DNA from 3 places in the Psychrobacter halodurans genome. Region 2 is predicted to be linked to each of the others. Evidence: predicted binding sites of a transcription regulator. Region 2 holds the regulator's gene; each other region holds the start of a gene.
The links. The regulator PhoB, encoded in region 2, activates phosphate uptake and scavenging genes when phosphate is short. The targets are predictions, from matches to a motif close to TGTCATNAANCTGTCATAA.

Region 1 (3,289 bases), on a different contig from region 2:
CGCGCTCTTCGACATTGGTAAACAGCGCAATTTTGCGGCGGTTGTCTTGCGAGATATGGTGCTCAGAGCGGCAGATGAGAATATCTGGCTGCAGACCGATAGAGCGTAGCTCTTTGACTGAATGCTGGGTCGGCTTGGTTTTGGTTTCGCCGGCACTAGCGATATAAGGCACCAGCGTTAAATGCATGAGCATAGCGCGATTGCGGCCAAGCTCTACTTGCATCTGACGTACCGCTTCCATAAATGGCAGCGACTCGATGTCACCGACTGTACCGCCAATCTCGATAATGGCGATATCGTAGCCTTCGCCACTGGCAAGAATCTTACTTTTGATTTCATCAGTGATGTGCGGGATGACCTGCACGGTACCACCCAGATACTCACCGCGGCGCTCTTTGTTTAGCACGTTTTGATAGATACGACCACTGGTAAAGTTGTTGCTCTTACTCATCTTAGAGTGGCGTAAGAAGCGCTCATAATAGCCCAAATCCAAATCCGTCTCTGCGCCATCCTCGGTGACAAACACCTCACCATGCTGAAATGGGCTCATCGTACCTGGATCGACGTTGATATACGGATCCATCTTGGTCATCGTGACAGTCACGCCACGCGCTTCTAAGACCGCAGCAAGAGAAGCGGCGGTGATACCTTTTCCTAGTGAGGACACTACCCCACCGGTCACAAATATAAACTTGGTCATAGTACTCTTTCGGTAATTGGTAAAGAAGGATTTTACTAAAAATACGCCATAAAATATAGGGCAAAAATGCAAACTGTCTGAAACTCTTATTTTCTACCTCAGCGGTAGACTTTTGTCACAAATAATACATACAACAAAAAAACCCACCCCGAAGGATGAGTTTTTTATTTAGATTCTAATGGTTAGATTAGAATTTGTATTCGATACCACCACCGATACCAAAGCCGTCATACTCTGCTTTCGTTCTAGTAGTTGCAACAGTTTCTTCTTCCTCTGCGCTTAAATAAGCACCATATAGGTGACCAGTTGTTGCCGCGTTAAATGCATATTTGCCGCCTACTACCGCACGGAAAGCTTCAGCATCGTCAGCACCGCCAACATTGTTTACGAAATCACCTTGAGCATAGGCAGTCCAAGGAGTCGCTGTCGCCATCTCACCACTGATAGTGAATGCATTTTCGTTGTCATCACTGTCAAAATCAGTGTTTTGATATAGAGCGCCTAGTGTCACTACTGGGCTGATAGCATAGTTACCACTGACACGAGCAACTTTAAAGTCGCCTGCTTGGATGTACGTAGCACCAACGTTCATTGGACCTGCTTCATACTTACCACCAACACCAAACGCATCGCGGCCTAGTGTATCAGTACCATTGTCTTCATCCATGGCGTACATTGCCATGAACTGCATGCCATTGATATTAGGCGAGAAGTAGTTAAAAGTGTTGTTAGTACGCGGTGCGTCAAAGCTTGCAAGTACAGCATCACCACCTAGTACGCCACCTTCAGTCACGTTAGCAAAGTTTACGTAATCATCGATAGCTGATAGACGACCACCAAGCAATGTACCGTACTGAGCGTTTTTCAAACCAAGATAAGTGTCACGTGAGTAAAACTGATCTGACTTTTCCATACGGCCACCGTCTGCATCTACAAAAGCATCACCAGCATCAATATCGATACCATACTCTAGTTGATAGACTAAGTCAGTGTTTGCAGTTAGTGCTTCAGAACCTTTTAGACCAATACGTGAAGCGTTTGAATTTAATTGGCTACGTTCATCTTCATCAAAAGATGTTTCAGTTGATACACCTGTCACAGTATCAGTAACAGTTACATCAGTATCGCCTGTGTTCAAATCTAAAGTTAAGAAGCCTTTACCATAGACAGTTGGAGCGGCATTGGCTGCAGAAACAGATAGAGCAGCAACGGCTGTAGCTAAAAGTAGTTTTTTCATGGGGTATCTCCACTTTACAATTGTAGTAATGAGCGAGCTATTATTAGCTGGTGCCCAATTGGTATCGTCACAAATCCTCAAAGATATAATGTGTAACTGGCTACCGAGATTAGTCAGAAACAAGTGTGGCGAAGTTTTATTACAGTAAGATGAAAAAACCATGACTTACATAACCAGCATCAAAAAAAGTAACTGCCATGTAAACGTTGGTCTTTATCCTTCTGCTGCGTAACATCCGTTACCAAACTCATACTTCGAGTACAAGCATAACAACTTTGACATAATTTGCAACATATTTTTTTGTACTTTTAACGCGATATCTGGCGCACTCCATATCTTTTATAGCGCTCAGGCGTTGAAAAAAAATAGCTATACAATGCCCTTAAATACCAATGGTTTATCGTAAGTTTTATGACAAACCATTCGATTATGCCCACTGTATTGCGTACAAAAATAAAGCGCTACTTATTCACTGATAAGTAGCGCTTATAAGCAAAATAGCATTATCGCTATCTACTATCGACCCACTATCGACATCGGGTCAATATAGCCATGTAGCACTATATACATGCATCGACACAGCTTTTATGCCGATGCAATAGTATAGCGAAGCACACTGGCTTAGACGTTGGCTTTTAGATCCAAGCGTGCTTGGTGCAATAGTGGCTCAGTGTAGCCGCTTGGCTGCTCGCGTCCTTTAAAGACGAGGTCACAGGCGGCTTTAAAGGCATAAGACTGCTCAAAGTTGTTTGCCATAGGCTGATAGCTACTGTCGCCGGCGTTTTGTTCATCGACGATCTTCGCCATACGCTTCATGGTATCCATGACTTGCTGCTCGCTGACCACACCGTGATGCAACCAGTTGGCGATATGCTGGCTTGAGATACGCAAAGTCGCACGGTCTTCCATCAGGCCCACATCGTTGATGTCAGGCACTTTTGAGCAACCGACGCCTTGGTTTACCCAGCGTACCACGTACCCTAAGATACCCTGCGCGTTGTTGTCCAGCTCTTGCTGCTTCTCTTCCTCTGTCCAGTTGGTGTCTTTGGCCAATGGAATGGTCAAGATATCGTCTAGGCTAGCACGCTCGCGTGATTTTAGGCTGTCTTGTACCTCGGCGACCTTGACTTGATGATAATGCATGCTATGCAAGGTGGCGCCTGTCGGTGATGGTACCCAAGCGGTACTGGCACCAGATTTTGGATGCGCCGCCTTGGTCTCTAGCATCTCTTTCATCTCATCAGGCTTGGCCCACATCCCTTTACCAATCTGCGCCACACCCTGCAGGCCTGTTTCTAGACCGATATCGACGTTCCACTGCTCATAGGCGGGCTGCCATGCCTGCGACTTCA
Region 2 (3,289 bases):
GTCATCGTCGGTCCTGGCGGCGCTGGGCACTACTACGCACACTTAGAGGAGTATGCCGATATCGCCCCCAATGACTGGGTCAATGCGGGTGATGTCATCGGCTATGTCGGCGACAGCGGCAACGCCAAGGGCACACCGCCGCACGTACATTATGGGATTTATATCAAAGGCAATGCGGTCAATCCCTACCCGCTTTTACAAAAATCCGAGCCTGCTCGGTAGCCTGTCATGATAAGCACGACGACTGCTTGCTTATCCATCTGACATTGGCTAATAGCCCTAAAATATTAACAGCCATCAAACCTCAGCTAATGGCAGCAGAGCGCACGTAATTTGGCGGAAATACCGCACTAAATGTCGAGCCGCCGCCTTCTACCGACTCGATTTGTAGGTTGGCTTCATGCTGGTATAAGACGTGTTTGACGATAGCCAGCCCTAAGCCTGTGCCGCCTGTGGCACGGCTACGACCCTTATCGATACGATAAAAACGCTCTGTCAGGCGGGCGATGTGCTGCGGCGCAATACCGATGCCATTATCCTCGACAGCGAAACGGCAACCCTCTGCTGTTTTGGTCCAGCTAACGGTGATATCGCCACCTTTTGGTGTGTATTTAATCGCATTGATCACCAGATTGGATAAGGCGCTGGTCAGATACATCTCTGAGCCGTACAGCCCATCATAGGTATCTATCTGTAGATGGATGCTATGACCATACTCTTGATTGTAGGCCTGTGCATCATCATAGATATGGGTTAGCAGCTTGGTCATATCGATATAATGTAGCTCATGAGTCTCTTCGATTTCGATACGCGATAGCAGTAATAAATCATTGACGATTCTATTCATGCGCGCTGTCTGCTGGGTCATCAGCTCAAAGCCGCGCTTCCAGTGCGGCGGCATGTCTGGCTGATCCGAAAAGTTTTCTAAATACCCCATCATCACGGTCAGCGGCGTACGCAGCTCATGTGAGACGTTGGCCACAAAATCGCGGCGCATCTCTTCTAGATGATGCAGACGCGTCACATCGTAGATGATCAATAGCTTTTCGTCGGCAAACGGGGTCAGTTCACACTTTAAATAACGCTCAGGCGCGCGCCATGACTTTATATGTACACCTTCGTCAGCCAGCGTCGGCGCTTGATAGTACTGGCGAAACTCAGATGCGCCAATAAAGTCAAAAATACATCGGCCTTTATCTGCTGCCTGCAATAATAGTAAATCTTCAGCGGCCTGATTCCACCACTCCAGACCATCACTGTCATTGAGTAAAATCACCGCATCGCGCAGTGCCCGCAGCGCACTTCTTATTTTTTTTAATTGATTGGTGGTGTTTTGTAGCGCTATCGGCTCTGAGATATCTTGTTCGGTACATTGCTTTGACATTATGTTACTCATCCATTTTTCGTGACCTATTTTTTTGCCCTACTTGTTATCTCGTTATCATTATGATGATTATCCCTATCAGCTAAGTGACCCTTACTGATAATCACTTACTGATAACTATGGTGATGATAGCTGGACTGGCAACAGAATTGCGGCGGCTATTTTGGCAGTATGAGCGCCTACTATTTGGCCTCAACAAAGCTTGAGAAGCGATAACCAGTACCGCGCACCGTTTGTATCAGCTTATCGCAGTCATGAGGGCGCAGCAGTTTGCGTAGGCGTTTGATATGCACATCGATGGTTCTGTCTTCGATATAGACATTGCCGCCCCACACTTGATCAAGCAGCTGGGTGCGCGTATAGGCACGCTCAGGATGGCTCATAAAAAACGCCAACAACCGATATTCGGTCGGTCCGACATCGATGATTTGCCCAGACGCCATGACCCGCTGGCTTTTGGGGTCGAGGCTTAACTTACCTATTTCAATGGTCTTGTCGGCGCTCAAAGCATTGCTACGGCGCAACACCGCTTTGATCCTTGAGATCAGCTCGCGCGTCGAAAAAGGCTTGGTCATATAATCATCTGCGCCCGCATCCAGACCGTGCACCTTGCTGTCCTCTTCGCTTTTGGCTGTCAGCATGATGACGGGTATCTCAGCGAGTAGCTCATCACTTTTGAGCATACGACAAAAATCAATGCCGCTTTTGTCCCCAGGCAGCATCCAATCTAGCAAAATCAGCGCTGGCCGATGGTCGACCACTTGTTGGTGCGCCTCTGATACGTCCGTTGCCTGCAAGCTATCAAAACCAGCCATCTCTAGCGTCATGACGACCATCTCGCGGATTGCAGGTTCATCTTCAACAATCAAAATTTGCTCATTATACATAAGGTATTCTCAGTGATAAGGGACAAAACAGACGTATAAAAAAGGGCGATAACCACTCGCCACTGCTTGCCTATTAAACGCGGTAATTGTGACAGTTTGATGACATTTGTCATTTAAGCGGCTGCTATAGACCAAGCCACTTCCCTCAAACAGATGGCACTCACCATCATGATTCACATTTGATGCTTTAGCGCACGTCTAATATAAAATTCAGTGGCCCATCATTGATACTCATAACCTGCATGTCTGCGCCAAACTGACCCGTCGCTACCTGAGGGTGCTGACTGTTGGCATAGTCGACTAGCTGAGCAAACAGTACGCGCGCTGCCTCTGGTGGCATGGCACCGCCAAAATCAGGACGCCGGCCTTTGTCAGTCTTCGCCATCAGGGTGAACTGTGATATCAGCAGCAGCCCGCCAGCGACTTGCTGGACATTTTTGTCCAGTTTGCCATATTTGGCAGGGTCATCGTCGTTTTCAAAAATACGATAGCCAAGGATTTTATCAATCATCCGTTTGGCCGTTTGTAGGTCGTCTTCAGGCCCCAAGCCGATATACGCCAGCACGCCATGCTCGATACGCCCGACACAACCCCCATCGACGCTGACGCTCGCACCATGTACCCGCTGTATCAATGCTTTCATTTATGCTCCCCTTACCAATTATGCTCATACAAACTTAGGCCGTCCATGATAAAATATCATCATTTATTTGCCTATTTATTACTCTCTCACCTTTATTTTGGTCGCCATATTATGAATGTATTCACCACCTTGCAGCAGCTTGTCCCGCAACAAAAGCTCAGTAAAGTCGCTGGCCGTTTGGCTGCCAGTCGCCACCCCTATGTCAAGCGCACCTTTATTCGTAGCTTTGCAAAAGCCTATCATATCAGCTTGGATGAGTATGAGCGCCAAAACTTAGGTGCTTATGAGAGCTTTAATGACTTTTTTACTCGCGAGTTAAAAGCAGATGCGCGCCCTATCGACGCCACGCCGCAGGGGGTTGTCAGCCCAGCTGAC
Region 3 (3,289 bases), on a different contig from region 2:
TAAATCATTCATAAGTGTCTCAGCATTAAATAATATTAAATCAAAATCTTGAAAAGACTCATCAGGTCTTATCACAGCAAATGAAACCTTAATAAAGGGTGCTATTAACGGTCATTAATGACGCTATTTTTAAATTTGTTGTGATAAAACCTTTGAGACAACCACCGGAGAATAGGTGTCTCAAAGGGGCTTACAAGTGCTGCTATACATATATAGAAAAACTACTGAGCTGGGGTGTAGACAGGCTGACCATCATGGCCTTTGACCTCATTCCACTTGTCTTTAAACAGTGCCACTGCCGTATCGGAGAAAGGCACATAATCAAGCGCCATGGCACTATCATCACCTTGGGCATACGCCCAATCAAAGAAGTTCAGCACGCCAGCCACTTGCTGCGGGTTTTCTGGCTGCTTGTGTACCAAGATAAAGGTGGCAGCGGCGATGGGCCACGCTTGCTCGGTCTCAGAGTTGGTGATGACTTTATAAAACCCTGCTTGCTGTGACCAATCGATATCACCTGCCGCAGCAAAGGTCTCAGCAGATGGCTGCACGAAGTTGCCCGCCGCATTTTTTAGGGCAGCGTGTGCCATGTTGTTTTGCTTGGCGTAAGCATACTCGACGTAGCCGATAGCGTTTTTCATGCGATTGACATAGCTTGATACGCCCTCGTTGCCTTTACCGCCTGCCCCTGTGGCAGAGGTAGGCCATTTGACGGTTTTATCGACACCCACGCTGTCACTCCAATCGTTTGAGACTTTGGCTAGATAATCGGTAAAGTTAAAGGTCGTGCCTGAGCCATCTGAGCGAAACACGGTGGTAATGGCAGCATCTGGCAGGGTCAAATCTGGGTTCATGGCAGTGATGGCAGGGTCATTCCATTTGCTAATCTTACCCAGATAGATATCGGCTAAGGTTGCGCCGTCCAGCTTTAGCTCACCTGGTCCGACACCATCGATATTGACAATCGGTACCACACCGCCGATGACGGTTGGAAACTGAATAAGGCCTGCCGCGTCCAGCTCTTCAGGAGTCATGGGGGCATCAGAGGCACCAAAGTCAACGGTTTTTGCTTGGATTTGTTTGATACCGCCTGAGGAGCCGATAGACTGATAGTTGACCTGGCCGCCAGTCGCGGCATTATAGTCATAGGACCATTTGGCATAGATAGGCTGCGGGAACGACGCGCCCGCACCAGTGATGTTCATGGCGATGTTTTCAGCTGATTTAAAATCGCTTGCTGGAGAGGATGTCGCTGTGCTGGTGGTTTCGGCCACTGTCGCCGCGCTGGTGTCACTCTGCGCTGCTGACTCTGCGGTGTCGGTGGATTTATTACAAGCGGTGAGTACTAAGGTGCAACTAACGGCGACTGCCAATAACGAATAACGCATGTAGGACTCCTAAAGTTTGACAACGATTGAACAAAGCATGATTGGTGACATGTGTGACATGTTGACAAGTTTTTATGACAGTTTGATGACAACCGCCCAACTCTTTTATGTGCGTGACAAATAGGGTCAAATCAGTCGCCGCTTGAGGCTAACGCTCATTAGCCTGCGTGTCATGATTCACGGTATTTTGCGCACGTTGATTGACATACCGATGGTCAAACACCAGTAGCCCTCATGGCAGAAGTTTGTTAGTATGAGACTGATTTACAACACTGACAGACTCGGGGTGCGGTGTACGAATGGCTGACTGCCTTTGTACATTCGCTGAGAGATCACCCGCCGAACCTGATGCGGTTAGTACCGACGCAGGGAAGTCTTCAGCACTTTATTATGTATGGCAAAGACGGGCAGAAATGCCTTGTTATCCTCATGACTGTTAGCCTAAATACCCGCTTGGTGGTGCTAAGCTTTATAGGGTTAAGTAGTGCTCAATAATGATGAGGGATACCAAGCGTCGCTTACAGGTTGATGACATCCTCCGCGAAGGCAGGTTTTCGCGATGATAGATTTGACAGCCAGTGACGACGACGCAGCAAAAATTGCCTAGATGATAAGTGCTACCCCCGCAGCTTCTGGCGGTGTTGCTTTTATTCAAAAACCAACACGCTAGGACAGCATATGACAACCTCAACCCTACCTCCAAAGACCCAGCAAAACGCTTCTGACAAAAAAACCGACGCGCTAAAAACCCCTGCGCACCGTAGTGCTAAAGACACGCGCTTTGAAGAAGACGCACGCGACCTGCACCGCATTCTCCCCGCCTCACAAAAAGTCTATATCCAAGGCTCAAGACCTGATATTCAAGTGCCGATGCGCAAGATCACGCTAGATCCCACGCCTATTCAGGGCGTGGATGAGTCCGACTGGGAGCAAAACCCGCCGTTTTATGTCTACGACACCTCAGGCGTCTATACCGACCCTGATGCCCAAATTGACCTAACCCGCGGCTTGCCCAAACTGCGTGAGGGCTGGATAGCCGAGCGCGGTGATACAGAGCAGCTAAGCGGTTTGTCCAGCTCATACGGGCAAGCGCGTGCGCGTGATATCACCACAGCCAATCTACGGTTTGCCCATATCGATAAGCCGCGCCGTGCCAAAAAAGTCAATGGTAAAGCAGGCAATGTCACCCAGATGCACTATGCGCGCCGCGGTATCATCACCCCTGAGATGGAATATATCGCCATTCGTGAGACGCAAAAACAGCATGAACTGACCGATATGCGCCAACATGACGGCGAGAGCTTTGGTGCCAATACGCCAAAAATCATCACCCCTGAGTTTGTGCGTAGCGAGGTCGCGGCCGGTCGCGCCATTATCCCAAATAATATCAATCACCCTGAGTCTGAGCCGATGATTATCGGCCGTAATTTTTTGGTAAAGATTAACGCCAATATCGGCAATTCAGCGCTCGGCTCCTCTATCGATGAAGAAGTGTCAAAAATGACATGGGCGACGCGCTGGGGCGCTGACACCATCATGGATTTGTCGACAGGCAATCATATCCACGAGACCCGTGAATGGCTGATTCGTAACTCGCCTGTGCCCATCGGTACGGTACCGATTTATCAAGCATTAGAAAAAGTCGACGGCATCGCCGAAGACCTAACGTGGGAGATATTCCGCGATACACTTATCGAGCAAGCCGAACAAGGCGTTGATTACTTCACCATTCATGCAGGCGTGCTGCTGCGCTATGTGCCACTGACGGCCAATCGCTTGACGGGTATCGTCTCTCGCGGCGGCTCTATCATGGCGCAGTGGTGCCTTGCTCATCATACAGAGAGCTTTTTATACACCCATTTTGAAGAGATTTGCGAGATTATGAAGCAGTACGATGTGGC

Region 1: a site for PhoB is predicted at 2,074-2,092, ahead of J3491_RS03180 (porin). Genes of this name have one in related genera too.
Region 3: a site for PhoB is predicted at 1,461-1,479, ahead of pstS (phosphate ABC transporter substrate-binding protein PstS). Genes of this name have one in related genera too.

Annotation. Positions count from the first base shown of each region.
Region 1 covers NZ_JAGBKN010000004.1:105,850-109,138, reverse strand. The annotation lists gene J3491_RS03185 (CTP synthase) at 1-700, opposite strand, end outside; gene J3491_RS03180 (porin) at 888-1,937, opposite strand; gene J3491_RS03175 (malate synthase G) at 2,559-3,289, opposite strand, start outside.
Region 2 covers NZ_JAGBKN010000016.1:45,645-48,933, reverse strand. The annotation lists gene J3491_RS08440 (M23 family metallopeptidase) at 1-222, shown strand, start outside; gene phoR (phosphate regulon sensor histidine kinase PhoR) at 305-1,396, opposite strand; gene phoB (phosphate regulon transcriptional regulator PhoB) at 1,567-2,271, opposite strand; gene dtd (D-aminoacyl-tRNA deacylase) at 2,459-2,914, opposite strand; gene asd (archaetidylserine decarboxylase) at 3,026-3,289, shown strand, end outside.
Region 3 covers NZ_JAGBKN010000002.1:81,836-85,124, forward strand. The annotation lists gene pstC (phosphate ABC transporter permease subunit PstC) at 1-12, opposite strand, end outside; gene pstS (phosphate ABC transporter substrate-binding protein PstS) at 222-1,388, opposite strand; TPP riboswitch at 1,661-1,777, shown strand; gene thiC (phosphomethylpyrimidine synthase ThiC) at 2,067-3,289, shown strand, end outside.